DNA from 2 places in the Dietzia sp. JS16-p6b genome. Region 1 is predicted to be linked to the other one. Evidence: predicted binding sites of a transcription regulator. Region 1 holds the regulator's gene; the other holds the start of a gene.
What was found. The regulator LexA, encoded in region 1, represses DNA repair genes until DNA is damaged. The targets are predictions, from matches to a motif close to CGAACANNTGTTCG.

Region 1 (11,508 bases):
GTAGTGGTACCCGGAGCACCGGTCCTGGTGCCCGAGCTGTCAGGGGCAGCGGCAGGGGAGTCGGCCGCGCAGGTCGACGCGGTGGTGGCGATGCTCAGAGCCGCCGGGGCCGGCGTCGACAGCGCTCTGGTGCGGGGAACGGATACCGCGGGCCGGACGATCGGTGACGTGAGTTCGTCCCTGGTGCGATGGGGCGCGGAGGTGCCAGTCGGGCGGCCCGGGGCACCGCAGGCCGATCACGAGGAGGTCCCCGACGCCGCGCTGATCGCCTGGTGGCTGCTCGACCGGGCCGGGATCGACCTGCCCCGGTCCTTCGTCGGAGTCACCGCTGCCGGGCGGCTCCCACGGCTCCAGAGCGCGAACACCCTCGTCGTCGTCGTGGCCGACGGCCCCGCGTCGCTCTCCCCCCGCGCGCCCGTCCCCGAGGATCCGCGCGGCGTCGCCCTCGATGCCGACCTGACCGGGTGGTTACGGAACGGCGGTCCGCTCCCGGATCCCGGGGACGTGGTGGCGCAGGCGGTGGGGTGGTGGAGCAGGCCCGCGTGGCTCGAGCTCTCCGGGCTGGTGGGGCACCGGGCGGCCGTGGAGTCGATCTCGTGGGCCCCCTTCGGGGTGGGGTACCACAGTGCTCGATGGGCCTTGTCGTCCTCGGACTCCGCGGCGGCGGGGGACCAGGAGTGAGCGGCCCAGTACCGGTCGCCGTGGTGGGGCCGACCGGGACCGGGAAGTCCGAGCTCGCCCTCGATCTGGCGGAGCGGCTGGGCGGGGAGGTGATCAACTGCGACGCCATGCAGCAGTACCGGGGCATGGACATCGGCACCGCGAAGCTGCCGCTGTCCCTCCGGCGCGGGATCCCGCACCACAGGCTCGACGTGCTCGACGTGACGCAGACCGCGAGCGTCGCCGATTTCCGTCGCGAGGCCGAACGCGAGGTCGCCGAGATCCGGCGACGCGGGCGCGTACCGATCCTGTGCGGGGGGTCGATGATGTACATCCAGGCACTGGTCGACGACTGGGCCATCCCGGACACCGACCCGCAGGTCCGGGCCTCCTACGAACGGCGCCTCGAGGAGATCGGGGTACAGGCGTTGCACGCCGAGCTCGGCCGCGTGGACCCCGAGGCCGCGCGGTCCATCCTGCCGACTGATCCCCGCCGGACGGTGCGGGCACTGGAGGTGATCGAACTGACCGGGAAGCCGTTCTCCGCCTCCAGGCCGACGATCGGCGACCCCCGGTGGGGCACACGCCTGCTCGGCCTCCGCTGCGCGCTCGGAGAACTGGATGAACGGCTGGAGGCGCGTACCGTCCGGATGTTCGATGACGGGCTGGTCGCGGAGGTGCGAGGGCTCGTCGGACTCGGACTGCTCGAGGGCGTGACGGCCCGTCGGGCGATCGGGTATGCGCAGGTACTCGACGAGATGGACGACGACCTGGCGATCGACGAGGGGGGAGTGGCCCGCGCCCGCGAGCGGACGGTGATCGGCACCCGACGCTACGTCCGCAGGCAGCGGTCCTGGTTCGGGCGTGATCACCGCATCAGGTGGATCGACACCGACACCCGTCCGGTCGACGGGGCACCTGCCGGTGGTCGGACGCCCCTGGACGCCGCGCTCGAGATCCTGGACGGGGTGCAGCGGTGAGCTCACCGAACGCTGGTCGAGGACGTGTCCAGTCGGTGGACAGGGCGTTCGCCCTGCTCGACTCGCTGGCCCGCCGAGGCGGTCGCGCCACTCTCGGCGAACTGTGCGCTGATACCGGATTGGCCGCGGCGACCGTCCACCGACTCTGCGGGACCCTCGCCGAGACCGGTCATCTCCGTCGGGACACCCGCCGCGACTATCTGCTCGGCCCCCGGTTGCAGCGGATCGGTGAGGTGGCGGCACAGGCGACGCGGTCGTGGGCGACACCGGTCCTCGAGGCCGTCGTCGAGGGGACCGGCGAGACCGCCAACCTCGCCGTCCGCGACGGGGACGGCGTGGTGTACCTCGCCCAGGTACCGTCACCGCATTCGATGCGGATGTTCACCGAGGTGGGACGCCGGGTGCACGTGCACTGCACGGCGGTGGGCAAGGCGTTGGCCGCCCGAGACCACGACGACGAGGTCCGCGCGATGCTCGCGAGGACCGGTATGCCCGGGTACACGGACTCCACGATCGTCGAGCCGGACACCCTGATCGAGGAACTCGAGCGCATCCGGCGCGTGGGATTCGCCACGGACGAGTCGGAACAAGAAGAGGGGGTCCGCTGCGTCGCGATCACGGTCGGGGCGGGCGCCGCCGCGGTCGCCGTGTCCGCGTCGGGTCCCGAGGCGAGGTTCACCGAAGAGCGCCGCGACGCCGCGGTGGACATCCTGAGGGCCGCGGTGGCCCACCTGCACCCCTGATCGGCCGGACCGGCCGGTCGCGGGACCCGCTACCCGGGGGTGCGGGTGGCGGGTCCCGCGAGATGCCGGGTGGGAACCGGTCTACAGCCCGTTGGCCGCCTTGAACTCGCGACGGCGGCGGTGCAGGATCGGCTCGGTGTAGCCCGACGGTTGGCGGGTCCCCTCGAGGATGAGCTCGCGGGCCGCCTGCCAGGCGATCGAGGATTCGACGTCCGGCGCCATGTTCCGGTACGCCTCGTCACCGGCGTTCTGCCCGTCGACGATCTCGGCCATCCGTCGGAGCGAGTCCTCGACGTCGTCCGCCGTGATGATGTCGTGGCGGATCCAGTTGGCCAGCATCTGCGAGGAGATCCGCAGGGTGGCGCGGTCCTCCATGAGGTTGACGTCGTGGATGTCCGGCACCTTCGAGACACCGATTCCCTGCTCGACCCAGCGGACCACGTAGCCGAGGATGGTCTGACACGAGTTGTCGACCTCCTCCTTCTTCTCGGCGTCCGACCAGGTGGTGTCCGGTGCGAGCGGCACCGTGAGGATGTCGTCGACACTCGCGCGGGCGCCGCCGGCGAGCAGCTCCTCCTGGCGGGCCATCACGTTGACCCGGTGGTAGTGGGTGGCGTGCAGCGTGGCGCCTGTCGGGGAGGGCACCCACGCGGTGTTCGCGCCGGCGCGGGGCTGACCGATCTTCTCGGCGAGCATCTCCGCCATGAGGTCGGTCTTGGCCCACATGCCCTTCCCGATCTGCGCTCGGCCGCGGAGTCCGCACGCGAGACCTGTGTCGACGTTGAAGTCCTCGTAGGCGGTCATCCACCGGGCGGACTTCATCTCGCCCTTGCGGATCATCGGCCCGGCCTCCATGGAGGTGTGGATCTCGTCGCCCGTCCGGTCGAGGAATCCGGTGTTGATAAAGACGACGCGCTCCGTGGCCTCGGCGATGCAGGCCGCGAGATTGACCGAGGTGCGGCGCTCCTCGTCCATGATCCCCACCTTGAGGGTGTTCGCCGGCAGGCCGAGGAGTTGCTCGACCCGGCTGAACAGCTCGGTGGTGAACGCGACCTCGTCGGGTCCGTGTTGCTTGGGCTTGACGATGTAGATCGACCCGTGCCGGCTGTTCCCGCGCTCGTTGCCCTCGGCGATCCCGTGCATCCCCGCCAGGGAGGTGATGAGAGCGTCGAGTATCCCCTCCGGCAGCTCATTGCCGTCGGCGTCGAGAACCGCCGGGTTGGTCATCAGGTGACCGACGTTGCGCACGAAGAGCATGGAGCGGCCGTGGAGCCTGACCTCGCCCGCGCCGTCGGGAGCGGTGAAGACCCGGTCGTCGTTCAGGACACGGGTGAAGGTCTTGTCGCCCTTGGTGATCTCCTCGGACAGATCACCCTTCATGAGGCCCAGCCAATTGCGGTACCCCAGGGTCTTGTCCCGGGCGTCGACGGCGGCGACGGAGTCCTCGAAGTCCATGATGGTGGAGACGGCGGACTCCAGGACGACGTCCTTGACGCCCGCGGAGTCCGTGGAACCGATCGGGGAGTCCGGGTCGATCTGGATCTCGATGTGCAGCCCGTTGTTGCAGAGCAGGACGGACGACGGGGAGGCGGCCTGACCGAGGTACCCCACGAACTTCTCCGGGGCCTTCAGGCCGGTGGTCGATCCGTCGGCGACGGTCACCTGGAGACTGCCGTCGACGACGGCGTATCCGGTGGAGCCCACATGGCTGCCCGACGCCAGCGGAACGGCGTCGTCCAGGAACTCGCGGGCCCAGGCGATCACCTTGTCGCCGCGGACCTTGTTGTACCCCGTGCCCTGTTCCGCCCCGTCCGACTCCGGGATCGCGTCGGTGCCGTAGAGCGCGTCGTAGAGCGATCCCCACCGGGCGTTGCCGGCGTTGATCGCGAAGCGGGCGTTCATGACCGGGACGACGAGCTGGGGTCCGGCGACGGTCGCGATCTCCGCGTCGACGTTCTCCGTGGTGACGGAGACGGAATCCGGCTCGGGCACCAGGTAGCCGATGTCCCGCAGGAACTGCGTGTACGCGCGCTGGTCGATCGGGGCAGGGTTCTCGTGATGCCAGGCGTCGATCTTGGACTGCAACGCGTCGCGGGTCTCGAGCAGTTCACGGTTGCGGGGGGCCAGATCCGTGAAGATCTCGGAGGCACCCGCCCAGAACGCGTCGGGATCGACCCCGGTGCCGGGGATCGCCTCGGTGTTGACGAAGTCGTAGAGGACCTCGTCGACCTGAATACCGCCGACAGTGATGCGTTCGGACATCGATGCTCTCCTCACATAGGGACCGTTCCTGCAGACGACTCTAGTGCTCACGAGCCCTGTGATCATCCGACTTTTCCGCAGGGTGGAACGGGGTGCCGGGGTCGCTAGACTCGGATGCCATGACCTCCACGCCTGTGACCGCACCGTCCGAGGGACTGTCCTTCATCAAGGGTCACGGAACTCTCAACGACTTCGTGATCCTGCCCGACGACCGGGCGGAACTGGGGCTCGACGAGGACCTGGTGAGGGCGTTGTGCGACAGGCGGGGCGGACTCGGCGCGGACGGGGTACTCCGGATCGCCACGGCCGGTGCCCTGGTCGACCGGGGCGTCCTCCCCGCTCTGCCGGACGGCGTCGATGCCGTGGACTGGTTCATGGACTACCGGAATGCGGACGGTTCGATCGCGGAGATGTGCGGCAACGGCGTGAGGGTGTTCGCCCACGCCCTCGTCGCGACCGGCCGTGCCGGGGTCGGCCGGATCGCCGTCGGCACCCGGTCCGGTCCCCGTCCCGCCGACATCCTCCACCACGACCACACCCACGCCGTGGTCCGTGTGGACATGGGTGAACCCGTGCTCCTCGGGGTGTCCTCGGCGGAACTCGCCGGACGCGTGTACGCGGGCCTCGCCGTGGACATGGGCAACCCGCACCTCGCGTGCGTGGTCCCGGGTCTGGGGGCCGCGGGGTTACGCGACCTACCGGTGCACGAGGCGCCGGTCTACGACACCGCGTTCTTCGGCGAGGGGGTCAACGTGGAGTTCGCCACCCCGCTGGTGGACGGACGGGTGTCGATGCGCGTCCATGAGCGGGGATCGGGGGAGACGATGTCCTGCGGCACCGGCATCGTCGCCACCGCCGTCGCGGCTCTGGCCGACGCCGGAGAGGCCACGGGCGAGGTCCTGGTCTCCGTCCCCGGGGGCGAGGTCGGGGTGACCCTGACCGGTTCCGGTTCGACCCTCACCGGACCGTCCGAGCTCGTCGCGCACGGGTGGTACACAGGGTGACGCCCGGCTCCGTTCGCGGAGGCGTCGTGGACGCATCTGTGAGATGATGCTCGTGGATGACTATCGATGACGCCGCCCCTGACCGGGCCACACGAGACCATGACCCTTCGGTCGGAGACTTCCAGCTCGAGGAGCGCTCGTCGCTGCGCCGAGTCGTCGGCCTGTCGACCGAGCTCCAGGATGTCAACGACGCGGAGTACCGCAAGCTCCGTCTGGAGCGTGTCGTCCTGGTCGGGGTCTGGACCGAGGGCACGTCAGCGCAGGCGGAGGCCGCCATGGCCGAGCTGGCCCAGCTCGCCGAGACCGCGGGCTCGGAGGTCTGCGATGCGTTGATCCAGCGGCGCGACAAGCCGGACCCCGCCACCTACATCGGTTCCGGTAAGGCCAGGACCCTCAAGGACGTCATCGCCGCGACGGGCGCGGACACGGTGATCTGCGACGGTGAACTGACACCCGGCCAGCTCATCGCCCTCGAGAAGGTGGTCAACGTCAAGGTGATCGACCGCACCGCCTTGATCCTCGACATCTTCGCCCAGCACGCCACCAGTCGTGAGGGCAAGGCCCAGGTCTCGCTTGCGCAGATGGAGTACATGCTCCCGCGGCTGCGCGGCTGGGGCGAGGCGCTCTCCCGGCAGGCCGGCGGCAGGGCGGGGAGCAACGGTGGCGTCGGGCTCCGTGGCCCCGGTGAGACGAAGATCGAGACCGACCGCCGTCGGATCAGGGAGCGCACCGCCAGACTCCGCCGGGAGATCAAGGGCATGAAGCAGGCGCGCGACACCAAGCGTCATCGACGGCGCGCGACCCCGGTGCCGTCGATCGCCATCGCCGGGTACACCAACGCCGGCAAGTCGAGTCTGCTCAACCGACTGACGGGCGCGGGAGTGCTGGTCCAGAACGCACTGTTCGCGACCCTGGACCCGACGACCCGGCGCGCCGAGCTCCCCGATGGGCGAGTGGTGGTCTTCACCGACACCGTCGGATTCGTCCGGCACCTCCCGACGCAGCTCGTCGAGGCGTTCCGGTCGACGTTGGAAGAGGTCGTCGATTCCGAGCTCCTCCTGCACGTGGTGGACGGATCTGACACGTTCCCGTTGCGCCAGATCGACGCCGTCCGGACAGTCATCAACGACGTCGTGGAGGAGCAGCACGCCGAGAGGCCCCGCGAACTCGTGGTGATCAACAAGATCGATGTGGCCGACCCCGTCGTGCTGACGGAGCTGCACCACGCGCTACCGGACGCGGTGTTCGTGTCGGCGGCGACGGGTCAGGGTGTCGACGAACTCCTCGAGAGGATCATGGGGGTGGTCGCCTCGGGGGACACGCGGGTCACGCTCGAGATCCCCTTCACGAGGGGAGACGTGGTCTCCCGTGTCCACGCGGAGGGCGCTGTGGTCGCCGAGGATCACACGAAGGACGGAACCCGGATAGAGGTTCGACTCCCCGCCTCAGTGGCGGGAGAACTCGACGAGTATCGCGTCCCCGACCGGCGTGACGGGGTCGCCTGACCAGAGCGCCGTGAGGGTCCGATCTGCCCTGACGCACGTCGCGATCGTGGTTCCCGCCTCGGCCGGGTGAGGTCAGGCGACGCACCATCGGCACAGGCTCAGAGCTTGCGGAAGACGGTCACGACCTTCCCGAGGATCGTCGCGTGCTCTCCGGGGATGGGACGGAACGAGGGGTTGTGGGGCAGGAGCCAGACCCCGGTCGAATCCCTGCGGAACGTCTTGACCGTGGCCTCGCCGTCGATCATCGCCGCCACGATCTCGCCGTTGTCGGCGACATTCTGCCGACGGACCACCACATAGTCGCCGTCACAGATCGCGGCGTCGATCATCGATTCGCCAACAACCCTGAGCATGAACAGGTCTCCTGATCCCACCAGGTCGGAGGGCAGGGGGAATACCTCCTCCACAGCCTGCTCGGCGAGGATCGGACCGCCGGCCGCGATCCGCCCCAGGACCGGGACGTAGACCGGTTCGACGGCTCCGCCGGGCCGTACGTCCTCCTGCGCGGGTGCACGTCGCCCCCGCGATCGCTGACCGGGGACGCCGTGGACGTCGACCGCCCGCGGCTTGTGGGGGTCGCGGGTCAGGAAGCCCTTCTTCTCCAGGGTCCGCAGCTGATGGGCCACGGAGGAGGTGGACTGTAGGCCGACCGCATCACCGATCTCCCGGATGCTCGGCGGATAACCCCTCTCCTTGACGGTGTCGTGGATGTGCAACAGCACGCTCTTCTGGCGTGTCGTCAGGGCCTCGAAGTCTGGTTTGGGCATGCGGCGGTCCCTTCAGCGAATGGGTGTTCGACGTCTCTTTCTGTGTACACCCTACGTCGGACCGGGCGGGGGCGCCACACAGGTGTTCGAAGAATTCGCGCGCAGGTGTCGACTCTGTCGGACCCGCGTGATACAACTCTAGGCACGTTCGGGTTCGAACAGATGTGCACAAGTAGTCACACGAGTGTGCGAATCCGGTTCGCACGGAGTATCGAGTGGGGAGTGGTCATGACCGTCCTGGAAATGCAGCAACGATCGCGTCCGTCCATCCCGTGGACGGAGGTGTGTGCGACCGCGCACGACCGGTTCGATTCACCCAGGGAGGGGACGCGCGTCCCTGCCGAGGTCCCGTCCGTCACCCGCACCCTCGACCGTGGCCGGAAGGTGCCCACGCGGTCGGTGGCACCCGGTCGCCGGGTGAGCGTGCGGACGGCGTCCACGGGTCAGGTCAGGGCGTGCGGGGTGGAGGCGAGACCGGCTGCACCGGTGGTGGACGACGTGCCGACCTGGGCGCTGGTGGTCGGCGGCATCGTCTTCGGAATCCTGATGCTGTTGGCGTTGGCCCTCGTGGGCGGGCCCGCCTACGCGTGACCCACGGCATCGCCTTCTAGAATGGTCCCGGGACGGCGGCCCGTCGCCCTCGCACCGCTGTCGGCTCCGGCCGGTGGACCGGTTCGAACCAGGTCGACGAATGGCGAAGCTGGAATGTACTGCCCCATATGTCACCACGAGGACTCTCGGGTGATCGATTCGCGGTCGGTCGACGAGGGGCAGGCGATACGGCGTCGACGCGAGTGCCCCGAATGCGGACACCGGTTCACCACCCTTGAGACACCGCTGTTGACCGTCCTCAAACGCAACGGCGTGACGGAACGTTTCAGTCGGGACAAAGTGGTCCGCGGCGTGCGCCGCGCCTGCCAGGGGAGGTCGGTCGACGAGGACGCGCTCCGGCGGCTCGCTCAGCAGGTCGAGGATGCGGTCAGGGCCGGCGGGGCGTCCGAGGTTCCCGCTCATGAGATCGGACTGGCCATCCTGGGACCTCTCCAGGATCTCGACGAGGTCGCCTATCTGCGCTTCGCCTCCGTGTACAAGCAGTTCAGTTCCGCAGCAGACTTCGAGCGCGAGATCATCGCACTCAGAGAGCGCCACGCCGCTCACCGGTGAGCGAGGGTTCTTCGTCGTAGCGACGAGCGCGGGCCCGCCGCGCTGAGCCCCGTTCCGCGGCAGTGATCTACTCTCAGACCATGCTCCGGGTGGTTGCGAGCGCGTCACTGTTGGTGCCGTTCGTCGTGAGCGCCTGGCTGGTCATCGGGCCTCACCACCCGGTATTCCCGTGGGCGTTCTCGGCCGGTGTCCTCGGGATCCTGGGCGTTATGGGCCCCGTGCCCGAAGCGATGATCCCGAGGTGGGTGACCGCTACAACGCAGCGGACGATTCACCGCGCCCGCTTGTTCGGTATCCCCTCCGTACTCCGTGCGCTGGATCGGGTCGGATGGAATCGCGCTCTCGGGCGACGCGTCAACTCGTGCCATGGTCGGACTGGGCTGGTGGAGATTCGCGCCAGGGCCACGCAGAGCCTGGTCGCCCACGGGGTGGGCGCGGGGATCCACGCCGCGGTGGCCATCCCACTCGTGTTCGCCGGCGCCTGGCGGAGCGCGGTGATCGTGGTGGTACTCGGCATCGGCGTGCACCTTGTGCCCGTCGCGATGCAACGGTACGTGCTGGCGAGGGTGGATCGGGTGGACCGAGTGATTCAGGCCCGCGGGGCTGGGCGAACCCCGGATTCGTGAGCGAGAGGTAGCGAGGCGGGCGTCGTGGGCTCACCTCCCGGTCCGGCGGGAGAGAGCGGCGGTCACCGCCTTCTCGATCCTCTCGGCGGAGACAGGGCGCGAGGTGCCCAGGGACTGTGCGAAGAGTCCGACGCGATACTCCGCCAGCATCCATCGCAGATCCCGGGACGTCCTCGCCCCACCCGGTCGCCCGCGCAGTGCCGCCGTCGCCTGTGCCACGGTCGCCTCCGACTCCTTGAGCCGTGCGGTGAGCTCCCGATACCTCGCCGGTGACTTCTCCGCCAGGTCGAGCCTGAGGTCGATCGCTCTCACATGACGCTCCAGTTGCGGCAGGACCTCGACGGGGTGACGCGCGAGGAATCCCTTGCCCACGAGGAAGTCCAGCGCGGGTCGGACGTCGTCTGCGACGTCACGCGGGGCCTGCTCCAACCGCGCCGTCACCGATCGCGCGGCGACCAGCGCCGGGAGAGCGGCGGTGATCGACGCCGAGACGGCGCCCGGCGCTTCGGCCCTGGCCCGCGCACGCAGCTCCTCGAACTCCTGCACGGTGAGTACCGGCACCCCCTGACGTGTGGCGAGCATCCGTCCACACGCGGCCAGGGCCGCGTCGGAGACCAGTCCGTCGGCACCGCCGTGGGGATACTGGGTGAGCGCGAGGCGCTGCTCCACCGGACGGCCCCGGAGTATCGCCGCCGCGGTGATCACATCCTTCGAGATCATCGTCAACACGGCCGCGGCCTGAGCGGCCCTCCTCTCCTCCTCGGTGGCGCACGCGATCCGGTGGAGGCCGTCCGGGCGCACCTGCAGCGCCGGATAGACCGTGACCTCGACACCGTCGACCGTCCCGCTGATCGAGGTCTCCAGGTCCCCGATCGTGTCCGCGGTCCAGGCCCGATGGGGCCCGTCGTCGGGGACGAGTCGCGAGTTGAGCGTGGCTCGGACCTTCTCCACCAGGCGGCTGCGCAGGGCGGCGAGATCGGTACCCGAGGCCACCACCTCGTCGCCGTCGACGACCTCGAAGCGCATGCGCAGATGGCCGGGGAGGTGTTCCGGATGGAATTCGCGGGGATCGACGGTCGTCCCGATCCTGGCCGAGAGCGCCCCGGCGAGAGCCACCGGGAGAGGAGCCGAGCGCGGGGTGAGATCTCCGGCCAGCAGCTGTGCGTATTCGGCGGGAGGGGAGCACAGACGCCGTAGGTACTTGGGCAGAGTTCGCAGCATCTCGGTGTACAACTCCTCCCGAAGGCCGGGGACCAGCCACTCGAAACCGGAGGCCGCGACCGAGGACAATTGGGGGAGAGGGATCCGCACGGTGATGCCATCGGAGTCGACACCAGGGTCGAACGCGTACCTGAGCTCGAAATCCCGCTCACCCTGCTTCCAGATCGGCGGGAACTCGGAGGCGGCCGGAGCGGTGTCCGAGGTGCGGATCCGCTCGGGCGTCAGTCGTAGACGGTCCGGATCCTTGCGGCCCTGCTTCTTCCACCACGACTCCAGGTGGCGCCCGGAGGTGATGTCGGTGGGGAGTCGCTCGAGGTAGAACTCGACCACCGCGTCGTCATCGATGACCAGGCCCCGGCGCCTGCTCCGGGTCTCCAGTTCGCGCGCCTGCTCCACCGCCGCGGCGTTCTCGGTGATCACCGGGATGCGGGTTGACCACCGGCCCTCCACGATGCCGTGCCGGACCAGCATCTCCCGGGCGAGCGGTGCATCGACCCGGGACAGGAGGATGCGGCGCGATTCGACGACGGGCAGACCCAGGAGGAGAACCTTCTCGTAGGCCATCGCGGCGCCCTG
Region 2 (11,508 bases), 590 kb from region 1:
CCTGCGCGACCCGATGCACATGAAGCACCTGCCGGGTTCGAGCATCTCCGGCTGTTGGAGCAGCCAGCTCACCCCCTCGGAGATGGTCAGCGGAGTGCGCCCCCGCCGGGCGAACTCGGCGTGCGCGTCGGTCGGGGTCCAGCCCAGCATGTCGTCGTCACGTGTCACGTCATCGACCAGGTAGAGCGGGGCGTCCGGCACCCGGACGTCGTCGGTCGGTGTGAACTCGGCCAGGTCGGACATGTCGACCACGACGAAACCGGCCCTGCCCTCACGTCGCAGCAGGCTCACGAGTTGAGCGGTGGGAACGAACGAGGGGTGGACCGCCAGCACCGGCCTTCCCACGGCCACGTCGGCGGGGAGTGACGCGGCGTGCTCCCGCAGCCGCCCGGCAGTGATCCCGGCGAGCCCGGGCACGCCCAGCTCGACCAGTCGTTCCACCTGGGCCGAGACGGAGGAGTCGGACGGAGGAGTCATGGGGGTCACGTGTGTGGAACGGACAACGCGGCCCCCGTATTCCCGACTAGCCTCGCATACGGACGGCGGGCGACCCCCGGGCGGCGAGACTGGGCAGGAGCGGTTATGACGGACATCAGCACGACCCCGCAGTGGTCGGACATCGAGGGCCTCGTTCCGATGATCGGTGGCGTGACCCTCCGCGAGTTGTTCGCCGCCGACCCGGAGCGGGGTCGCCGCATGACGGTCACCGCGGGCGACCTACACATCGATCTGTCCAAGCACCTGGTCACCGACGAGGTCATGAGCGCGCTGACCGAGCTGGCCCACGCCGCCCGTCTGCCGGCGCAGCGGGCCGCGATGTTCCGGGGTGACCGGATCAACACGACCGAGGACCGATCCGTCCTCCACACCGCGCTCCGTCTCCCCGCCGACGCCGAGCTCGTCGTCGACGGACGGGACGTGGTGGCCGACGTCCACGGGGTCCTCACCCGGATGGCCGATTTCGCCGAGCGGGTCCGCTCCGGCGAATGGACGGGGCACACGGGGGCGCGGATCGACACCGTGGTCAACATCGGCATCGGGGGCTCGGACCTCGGTCCCGTGATGGTCGACAGGGCCCTGCGCCACCTGCAGACCGCGGGCGTCCGCGCACGCTATGTCTCCAACGTGGACCCTGCGGACCTCTCGGACGTGCTCTCCGAGGTCGACCCCGCCACCACTCTCGTGGTTGTGGCCTCCAAGACCTTCACCACGCAGGAGACCATGGCCAACGCCCATGCCGCGCGCCGGCACTTCGTCGAGGCGCTCGGGTCACAGGACGCGATCGCGTCCCACTTCGTGGCGGTGTCTACCGCCACCGAGAAGGTGGCCGACTTCGGGATCGCGGCGGAGAACATGTTCGAGTTCTGGGACTGGGTCGGGGGCCGGTACTCGGTGTCGTCGGCGATCGGCCTGTCGGTGATGATCACGGTGGGACCGGCGGCATTCGTGGAGCTGCTCGAGGGCTTCCACACCATGGACCTGCACTTCGCGACCGAGGCACCCGAGCACAACGCGCCGGTCCTCATGGCCCTGCTCGGCATCTGGTACACCTGCTTCCTCGGAGCCCAGTCCAAGGCCGTGATTCCCTACGCCCAAGGGCTTCTCCGCTTCCCCGCCTACCTGCAGCAGCTCACCATGGAGTCCCTCGGCAAGTCGGTCCGGCTCGACGGCTCCGACGTCTCCTACCCCACCGGTGAGGTCTACTGGGGCGAGCCCGGCACCAACGGCCAGCACGCCTTCTTCCAGCTCCTGCATCAGGGCACCCAGCTCGTCCCGGTGGACTTCATCGGTATCGCCCGCCCGGTGACGGACCTGCCCGCCGCGGACGGCGCCGGCTCGATGCACGACATGCTCGTGGCCAACCTCTTCGCCCAGTCCCGCGTGCTGGCGTTCGGCAAGACCGAGGAGGAGGTGCTCGCGGAGGGGGTCGACCCCGAGCTCGCGCCCCACAAGGTCATGCCCGGCAACCGGCCGTCCACCACGATCCTCGCCCCGTCGCTCTCACCCGGGGTCCTCGGCCAGCTCATCGCGCTGTACGAACACGTGGTGTTCACCCAGGCCGCCGTGCTGGGCATCAACGCCTTCGACCAGTGGGGGGTCGAGCTGGGTAAGGCGCAGGCCGGCGAGCTCCTGCGGGCTCTGACCGCCGAGAGGCACCCGGGAGACGGTTTCGATTCCTCGACGGATTCTCTCGTGGAGATCTACCGCGAGGCCCGCGGTCGCCGCTGAGTCGGCCCTCCTCGCCTACGAAGGGCTCGTAGCCGGGTGTCGTACCCCGGTGCGATCATTCCCGCATGAGCACCGTCTACTGCACCGCCACCAGCCTCGACGGGTACATCGCCGACGACGAGGAGAGCCTCTCCTGGCTGTTCGCGACCTCCGGCGGGGCAGATCCCACAGGTGGCACACCGACCGAGCCCGACCCCGCGCTCCCCGCCCTCCACTTCGACCGCTTCTATTCCGGCGTCGGTTCACTCGTCTGCGGGGTCAACACGTTCGAGTGGGTGCGCCGCGACCTCACGAAGGACGGCCGACCGTTCGTCTGGCCCTACTCCGTGCCGAGCTGGGTCGTCACCCACCGCGATCTCGATCCCGTCGACGGAGTCGAGTTCGTCGCCGGTGACGTCGGCGATCTGCACCCCCTCCTGGTCGATGCCGCCGGCGGCGGGGATGTCTGGGTGGTCGGTGGTGGCGACCTCGCGGGCCAGTTCGCCGACCGGGGGTTGCTCGACCGGGTCTGGATCCACCAGTGTCCGGTCGTCCTCGGTTCCGGGCGTCCCCTGCTGCCCCGCCGGCTCCGTCTTCGCCGCCGGCAGCTCGAGGCGCAGGGCCAGTTCACAGCGATGCTGTTCGACGTGGTGGGCCCCGAGGCGCTCCCCACCCGCTGACCGGGCCGCCTACCGGGCCGTACCGCTGACCTGCGTGCACGCCTGCGCTCTCGCCTGCCCGAGTCTCGGCGATGACCAGTCCACACCCCTTGAACATTCGAACCTGTGTGTGTAGTATCGAACATACATTCGACAGGCGTCGGACACTCGATGGTGACGGGGGGTGCGGTATGGACGGCGACGAGAACCCGTTCACGGGCAGCGCTTCCCTCGGCTCCTCCGGAGTCGATCCGCTGACCAGGTTGACCACCTCGGTTCGTGCCGGCTGGGAGGCGGAGAACCGGGCCGCTGCCCGGCGATTGTCGGCCTGCTACGACCTGCTGCTCGAGTGCCTGCGCCGCGACCACTCGGGCGCCGGCCCGGAGTCCCCGCCCGGCCACGCGGTGGTCGACCCGTTCGATGTGGCCACCGGGTACGTGGTGGCAGCGATGGCCGTCTCCACCCTGCGGGCCGAATCGATGGTCTCCTTCGCCGCGGACCTGCACCAGCGCTACCCCGCCGTCCTCGCAGCCCTGGCCTCAGGGCGCCTGGACCAGCGCGCCGCCGAACTGCTGGCCCGCCAGATGGCCACCGTCGATCCCTCGGTCCTCCCGCAGGTTCAACAGGACGTCGTCGACGACTACCTGGCCGCGATCGAGGCCGGCGAACGCCGCGGGGCGCGAGCGATTCGCGATGCGGTGGACGCGATCATCGCCCGACACGACGCCGACGGCATCCGCAGGCGCAAGGAGGACGCCAGCCGTGCCCGCGGAGTGCGCATCAACAAGGGCGCCGACGGCATGTCCACCGTGTCGGCCATCCTTGCCACCGAAGAGGCGGCGGTCCTCGCCGAGGCGATCGACCAGCGCGCTGCCGAACACGCCGCCGCCGAAGCCGCCGCAGCCGCCACCGAGGGGACCGGCCAGCCGGACCCGGACTACTACTACTCCAAGGCCGAACGCCGCGCGGACGCGCTGCTGTCACTCGTGTGTGGCGACAGCCCGCAGCCCGGCAGTTCGGACCATCCCGTGTCGCCGCTGCGACCCAAGGTCACCGTGATCGCTCCCGGCAACACCGGCGCGGACAACCCCGGTGCCGACGGCGACGGGGTGCGGGTGGAGTTCACCCGGACGGGCGAGGCCGCGCTTCAGGCTCTGCTGGACATGCTGAACATCAGCGACGGTGCCAGCGTCGAGAAGGTCGACCCCCGCATCGGTGCCGCCGACGACGCCGGCCGCGGCCTCAAGTACCGGCCCGGAGCCGAGTTGGCACGCCGCATCAGGCTGCGCGACGGAACCTGCCGCCACCCCGGGTGTGCGGTTCCAGCCGATGATTGTGACATCGATCATGTCCGACCGTTCGACCACGCCGACCCCGCCCGGGGCGGGCCGACCGAAGAGCACAACCTCATGTGTCTGTGTCGGCGTCACCACCGGTTCAAGACCTTCTCCGACTGGATCTACAACCTGGAGCCCGAGGGAGGTCTCACCGTCGTCACCCCCGATGGGGCGACCATGACGACCCGACCCTCCGGGCCGCTCGGGGCCTACCGCCGCGAGCAGGCCCGCGCGGAGTCCCAGGCCTGGAATAGGCAACAGCAGCGAAACCCGGACCCGACCACCACAGGCGGTGAAGCGCGGCCGGAGCCCACTTATTGGTCTCGCCGAGCGCTCCGCCTGAACGCCGAGCGCGCCCGCGCACATGGATCGGCGGACACCCGCTCTGGCGACCACGGTCGCTGGTGGCGGCGGAACGCGCCCGTGGTCAGCACGGTCGAGCACGAGGTCCGGGCCCTACTCGACGACCTCCTCAGCCCGCCGCCCTTCTAGCAGGTCAGACGAACCTGCGGCTGACCTTCTCCGGCAGGAGTGTCAACAGGGGACCGATCGCCTTCCAGGGCTTGGCGGGGACGAGTGCCCGAGTGGGCTCGGCGTCGATCGTCCTGACCAGCGCGTCGACGCCCTCGTCGAATTCGGTCATCAGTGAGGTCTTGACCGAGCGGTTGATGTCGGTGCGGATGTACCCGGGGAGGATGTCGGTGACCTTGATGCGGCTGCCCGCGCTGTCGAGTTCGGCGTGCAGGCCCTGCGCCAGCGAGGACACGAACGCCTTGGTGGCGCCGTAGGTGTTCTGGGCCTTGGGCATACCGCGCAGGGAGCTCACGGACGAGATGAACACCAGGTGCCCCTCACCCCTCTTGTTCATGAGCTCCATCGCGGCCTCGGCCTGGTTGAGGGTGCCGATCACGTTGACCATCGCGGTCTCGCGATTGGCGTGCGCCTTGCCGGTGCCGATGGACGCCCCCTTCCCGAGTCCGGCGTTGAGGACAAAGCGGTCGATGCCTCCGAGCTCCGCGTCGAGCTCACCGAACACCCGCTCCACCGCGTCGCCATCAGCCACGTCGAGTTCGCGGACCGCCACCGTGATCGAGGGGTTGGCGGCCACGAGCTCGGCGCGGAGCTCCTCGAGGCGGTCGAGGCGGCGGGCGCACAGCGCCAGGCTCTTGCCCTGCGCGGCCCAGCGACGGGCCATACCCTCGCCGAGACCCGCGCTGGCTCCGGTGATCAGAATCGTGTTGCGGTCGGTCACAGGTTCTCCTCCGTTGGCGATGGCCCCAGTGTGGCACGCCCCGGTTGGCACGACGGGCAGCGGTAGGCGATGCGATCGAGCGAATCGCTCGGTTCATCGGGGTCGGCGAGACCACCCAGTCGGAACGTCTCCACCTGGGTCCCACACCTGCGGCAGGGTTTGCCGTCCCGCCCGTACACCCACAGCTCCCTCCCGCGGCGCGTGTCGCCGGTCGTGACCCGGACGGAGCGGTCGGCATTGGCGAGGAGCATCCGCCGGGCGAGGACCACCACCGCGCGCAGATCCGGCACCGCCTCGACGGGCTCTCTCGGGTCGAGGCCTCGCAGAAAGCAGAGCTCGGCGCGGTAGACGGTGCCGATCCCGGCGAGATTCCTCTGGTCCAACAGTGCCTCCCCGATCGTCCGGGTGGGCCGCTCACCGATTCGCCTGATCACCTCCGCGACGCTGGCGTCCGGGTCCCAGTCCCGCCCCAGGAGATCGGGGCCGAGGTGGTCGACCGCCCGATCGGCCTCGGACGGGTCCAGTGCGCGCAGCACTCCGAGTTCGGTACCCACCACCTCGACGTCACCCGCACGCAGAAGCAGCCGGACGGTGTGCGCGGGGAACCGCCACCGCTCTCCCGCACGATGGATGTGGATGCGGCCCTCCATCTTCAGGTGGATGTGCAGGGTGACCGGGTCCCGACCCTGCGCGTCGGGGCCGACGACGACGAAGAGGTGCTTGCCGCGGGACCGGGCGGTGACCACGGCCCTGCCCCGCAGGTCCACCGCTGCGAATCGGGGAACTCGCAGCTCGGACTTGTCGAGGGTCCGTCCGGCCAACGCCCGGTCGACCCGCCTGGCCGCCCTGTAAACGGAATCACCCTCTGGCACCGTCGACCCCTCTGTCCACTGTCTACTCTGTCCACCGTGTCTGCCCTGGCCGCTGTGCCCGCCCTGGCCGCTCTCCGAATCGCCGAGTTCACCATCCCAGAGCGCGGCACTCCACGACGCCGGCGGTCTCGATCTGGACTGTCGCGTGCTCGATTCCGTGGGCTTCCCGCAGGACGCGCCGCGCCTCCTCAAGGATTCCGGCGTGCTGCGCCCCGGGGGCGATCACCAGGTGGACCGTCCCGACATCCATTCCGGAGGTCAGGGTCCACAGATGCAGGTCGTGCACCCCCTCCACGCCGGGCACCGACGCGAGTTCGGACTCCACCGCAGCGGGGTCGACCCCGGCGGGCGCGTGCTGGGCCAGCACCGCGACGACCTGTCGACCGAGGATCACCGCTCGGATGACGATGAACGCGGCGATCGCCACGGCCACCACGAGATCCCACACGGTCGATCCGGTGGCCCGGATGAGCAGCGCGGCCGCGATCACCCCCACCGATCCGGCCGCGTCGGCCAGGACCTCGAGATACGCGCCGCGGACCGCGAGGCTCTCCGATGAACCGCTGCGCAGCAGGAGTAGCGAGACGACGTTGACGACCAGTCCCATCGCACCCACGATCAGCATGGTCCCGGTGGCGACGTGCGCGTCCGAACCCAACCGGCTGAACGCCTCGACCAGGACGTACACGCCCATTCCGCCCATGATGAGGACCGCGAGCGCGGAGGCGAAGATCTCCACCCGATAGTGGCCGAACGTCCGTCGGCCGGAGCGGTCCGGACGCGAAGCGATCACCGTGGCCGCGAGCACTGCGCCCAGCGCCACCACGTCCGCCCCCATGTGGCCGGCATCGGAGAGTAGCGCCAGGGAGCCGGAGATGACGCCGGCGATCAGCTCGACGACGAAGAACACCGAGGTCAGAGCAAAGGCGCACGCCAGCCTCACCCGGTAGCGAGCCCCGGCGTGGCCGGACGGTTGCGTGCTCACCGAGCCGTGCGTGTGGGCGGGGCCGTGCGCGTGGGCGGGGCCGCGGGTGTGGCTTCCGTGTGAGTGCCCTATCCCCATTCCAACGCCCCTCTCTATATATGCATTGATGCGCATATCTTAACTCGTTGGCGTGGGTGACTCAATGGCCGAGGCGTGGGGCATCACCGCCGGGGGGCGGAGTGCCTCACCGCCGGATGCGCAACCCCTTCGGCGTCGCCCCGAAACCGGCGTTCTCGAAGGCGGCCGCGACGGGCGAGGTGTGGACGGGCTCGCCGGCGATGGTGGTGACGGTGAGTGGTCCCACGGCCCCCGACTTCACCGCTGCGGCCAGCGCGGACGCGGCGAGGGCCACCGCGCCCGCGCGGTCCTCGAGAATCAGGACGGTTCGGCCACCGCGCTCGACGAACAGGACACACAGTCCGTCGACCAGCACCACGAGAGCGCCTGTCTTCCGGCCCGGACGGTGACCCGATCCACCCTCCGGGGCCTGCGGCCAGGGCAGGGCGGCGCCATACGGATTGGCCGGGTCGGTGGCGGCGAGGACTCGCACTGCCGGCTCGTCGGTGCCGGAGGGCCAGTGGGCGTCGTCGGCCGTGTCGTCGTAGGAACGCAGGCGGTCGATGGTGTTGCCGGCGGCGAACTGGGCGGCACCCAGACCCTCGACGAAGTAGCCACGGCGACAGCGACCCGAGTCCTCCATCTGCGCCAGCACCTTGTAGACGGCGGCGAACCCGCCCGGGATCTCCTCCGCCTCGACCGCACCCCGTGTCACCACGCCGTGGCGCAGCAGGAGCGTCTCGGCCCATGCGTGGGCGCGCACAGTCGCGTCGGTGACCGGCTCCGGCACCAGCGACCAGCGACCGGCCACCACGGGAGGCGTCCGCGTGCCGGCGGCCATCGCGCCGTTCAACTGCGCCATGGAGGTCCGGCCCAGGCGGGCCCGACGTGGCCTGGCCGAGGACCGCGGTGAGCGGTGGGCGGTGCCCGACCCCGACGAGCCGCCACCGGACAGGACCGCCCGCAACGGCGAGAGGGTGTCGTTCGTGACCACGCCGTCCCACACCAGGTCCCAGAGGGCGTCGCGGACGACGGCCTCGGTGACGGCCGGTACGGTGGCGGCTGGTCCGGCAACCTCCGGGGCATCACCGGTCGACTCTTGTGCAGCCGCCTCTTTCACCGTGGTCACGATGTCCCGGAAGAACAGGGCCCCGCCGCGCAGTGACTCGACCACCGCGATGTGAACCACGCCCTCCGGTTGCGGCCGGTCGAGTGGGAGGGTTGCTCCTGCGGAGTCCGCCGGGTGCAGGGAGACCCAGCCGTCTCGGGCCCCCGCTCGGCCCCGCCCGCTCCAGAGCACCTCTCCCCCGGCGAGCAGCTCGTCCAGCATCGCCGGGGAGTAGTCGCGGACTCTGGGCGCGAGGACGAGAGGCTCGAGCGCGGAGGCGGGCACCGCCAGCCCGTCGAGCTGCTCGACCACCGCGAGGACGCCGTCCACACCGGACTCGGAACCGGAACCGGAGCCGGAGCCCAGGCTCTGCCAGCCGGGCAGGAAGCGGGCCAGCGCGGTGTGCGACACCGGTTCGATCTGGCTGCGCAACGCGGCGAGCGAGCGCCGGCGGATGTGGCGCAACACCTCGGCGTCACACCACTCCGGTCCCGCGGCCCCCGGGCGGAACTCACCGGCCAGCAGAGTCCCGGCCGAGGTCAACCGCTCGAGCACGCCGCGCGCCACGGCCACACCCAGGCCGAAGCGCGCCGCCAGGGCATCCACCGTGAACGGGCCGTGGGTTCGCGCATAGCGGCGGACCAGTTCGCCGAGGGGATCGTCGGCGTCGCCGAGGAAAGCCGAGGAGACCCCGCGCGGCGGAGGCACGCCGAGCCCGTCGCGGAGCCTGGGCACATCCTCGACACCGGCCCACCAGGTGCGGCCGGCGTGCTCCACCGTGACGATCCGGGACGACGTGGCGAGCGTCGCCAGCCACCCCGGGACGGCCTCCGGCTCCGTGGACCGCTCGGCGATCTCCTCGACGGTCAGTGGCCCGAGCAGGCGCAGCAGGTCGGCCACGGCCTCGGCGTCACGGGCCGCGCGCTCGGGCTCGAGGTGCTGTAGCCGCCGTTCGATCGAGTCCAGCACCTCCACGTCGAGCAGCTCGCGGAGTTCCACGCGTCCCAGGAGCTGGCCGAGGAGTGAGGGGTCGATCGCCAACGCCGCCGCCCGCTTCTCGGCGAGCGGCGAGTCCCCCTCGTAGAGGAACGCACCGACGTAGTCGAAGAGCAACGACTGCGCGAACGGCGACGCCGTCGGGGTGTCGATCTCCACGATCCGGACCGTCCGCGAGTCGATCTCGCGCAGCAGACGTTCCAGCGCGGGGACGTCGTACACGTCCTGCAGACACTCACGGACCGCCTCGAGGATCATCGGGAAGTCCGGGTAGCGGCGTGCCACGTCGAGCAGCTGAGCCGACTTCTGCCGCTGCTGCCACAGCGGGGCCCGCCGCCCCGGGTCCAACCGGGGGAAGAGCAGCGCCCGCGCCGAACACTCGCGGAACCTGGACGCGAAGAGCGCGGACCCACCCACGTGGGTGGTGACCAGGTCCACGGCCTCCTCGGGACTGAGGGCGAACGTCTCGGCTCCCGGGCGGGCGCCCACCTCGCCGTCGTCGACGGTGTCCGGGACCCGCAGGATGATGCCGTCGTCGGACACCACCGGGACGGCGTCGAACCCGTGCGCGGCGGCGAGCCGCGCACGCACCGCCTCCGCCCACGGCCAGTGCACGCGGGCGCCGAACGGAGAGTGCAGAACGACGCGCCAGTCGCCCACCTCGTCCCGGAACCGCTCCACCACGAGGGTCGTGTCGCTGGGGAGGTGCCCCGTGGCCTCCCTCTGCTCGACGAGGTACCGCCGGAGATTGGCCACCGCGTTGACGTCGAGGCCGGCGGCGGCGAGGCGGGGGACCACCTCGTCGTCGGACCCGTGCCCCACCTCGCGCAGGAACCCGCCCAGGGCGCGGCCCAGCTCCGCAGGCCTTCCCTGGTCGTCCCCGAGCCAGAACGGCAGCCTTCCCGTCCCGCCGGGCGCGGGCGTGACCAGCACCCTGTCGTGCGTGATCTCCTCGACCCGCCAGCTCGAGGCCCCGAGGGCGAACACGTCGCCGACCCTCGACTCGTAGACCATCTCCTCGTCGAGCTCCCCGACCCGCGTCGCCTTCTCCCCCACCATGAACACGCCGAACAGTCCACGGTCGGGAATGGTGCCTCCCGAGGTGACGGCGAGGCGTTGCGCACCCGGTCGGCCGGTCAGCGTCCCGGCGTCGCGATCCCACACGAGGCGCGGCCGGAGTTCTGCGAAGTCCGCCGACGGGTACTTTCCCGCCAGCATGTCCAGCGTCGCGTCGAAGGCCGACCGGGGCAGTCCGGCGAACGGGGCGGTCCGCCGGACGGCGGCGAACCAGTCCTCCACATCGATCGACTCGAGTGCGCACGCGGCCACCGTCTGTTGCGCGAGGACGTCCAACGGATTGGTGATGACCGACATGGCCTCGATCTGACCGGCGACCATCCTCTCCACGGTCACCGCGCTGTGGAGGAGATCGGCGCGGTGCTTGGGAAAGACCGCCGCACGGGAGACCTCACCGACCTGGTGTCCGGCGCGGCCCACCCGCTGGAGTCCCGAGGCAACGGAGGGGGGCGACTCGACCTGCACGACCAGGTCCACCGCGCCCATGTCGATCCCGAGCTCGAGGGACGACGTCGCCACCACCGCGCGCAACCGTCCCGACTTGAGGGCGTCCTCGATGAGCGCCCGGCGTTCCTTGGAGACCGACCCGTGGTGGGCCATGGCCAACTCCGCCGGCGCCCCGCGCGAGACCTCGGACGGCACCATGATCTGCGCGGGCGGGCGGGCGGGTGCGGGGGGCAGCGACCCCGGCTCGGTGTCCTCGGCGTGGATCTCGTTGAGCCGCGCGGTCAACCGCTCGGCCAGCCGCCGGGAGTTGACGAACACGATCGTCGAGCGGTGGGCGGCGATCAGGTCGACCACCTGCCGCTCGACGTGCGGCCAGATCGACCCCTCGCCCGGGGTCCCGGGCGGTGCCGTGACGTCCGTGCTCGCCGAGGACAGGTCCGTCATGTCCTCCACGGGCACCCGGACCGTGAGCTCGAAGCGCTTGTCCGACCCGGGCGCGACGACGGTGAC

Region 2: CT688_RS11480 (HNH endonuclease signature motif containing protein) is a predicted target of LexA. The motif match lies at 3,007-3,020, and genes of this name have one in related genera.

What each region holds. Positions count from the first base shown of each region.
Region 1 is NZ_CP024869.1:1,922,370-1,933,877, reverse strand. Features, by position in the region: gene CT688_RS08790 (hypothetical protein) at 1-681, shown strand, start outside; gene miaA (tRNA (adenosine(37)-N6)-dimethylallyltransferase MiaA) at 633-1,640, shown strand; gene CT688_RS08780 (IclR family transcriptional regulator) at 1,676-2,383, shown strand; gene CT688_RS08775 (malate synthase G) at 2,465-4,645, opposite strand; gene dapF (diaminopimelate epimerase) at 4,765-5,649, shown strand; gene hflX (GTPase HflX) at 5,706-7,154, shown strand; gene lexA (transcriptional repressor LexA) at 7,253-7,921, opposite strand; gene CT688_RS08755 (hypothetical protein) at 8,150-8,512, shown strand; gene nrdR (transcriptional regulator NrdR) at 8,627-9,085, shown strand; gene CT688_RS08745 (hypothetical protein) at 9,166-9,711, shown strand; gene hrpA (ATP-dependent RNA helicase HrpA) at 9,742-11,508, opposite strand, start outside.
Region 2 is NZ_CP024869.1:2,516,360-2,527,867, forward strand. Features, by position in the region: gene CT688_RS11465 (DUF5701 family protein) at 1-477, opposite strand, end outside; gene pgi (glucose-6-phosphate isomerase) at 583-2,229, shown strand; gene CT688_RS11475 (dihydrofolate reductase family protein) at 2,295-2,888, shown strand; gene CT688_RS11480 (HNH endonuclease signature motif containing protein) at 3,059-4,696, shown strand; gene CT688_RS11485 (SDR family oxidoreductase) at 4,701-5,456, opposite strand; gene CT688_RS11490 (DNA-formamidopyrimidine glycosylase family protein) at 5,453-6,328, opposite strand; gene CT688_RS11495 (cation diffusion facilitator family transporter) at 6,417-7,313, opposite strand; gene CT688_RS11500 (ATP-dependent helicase) at 7,498-11,508, opposite strand, start outside.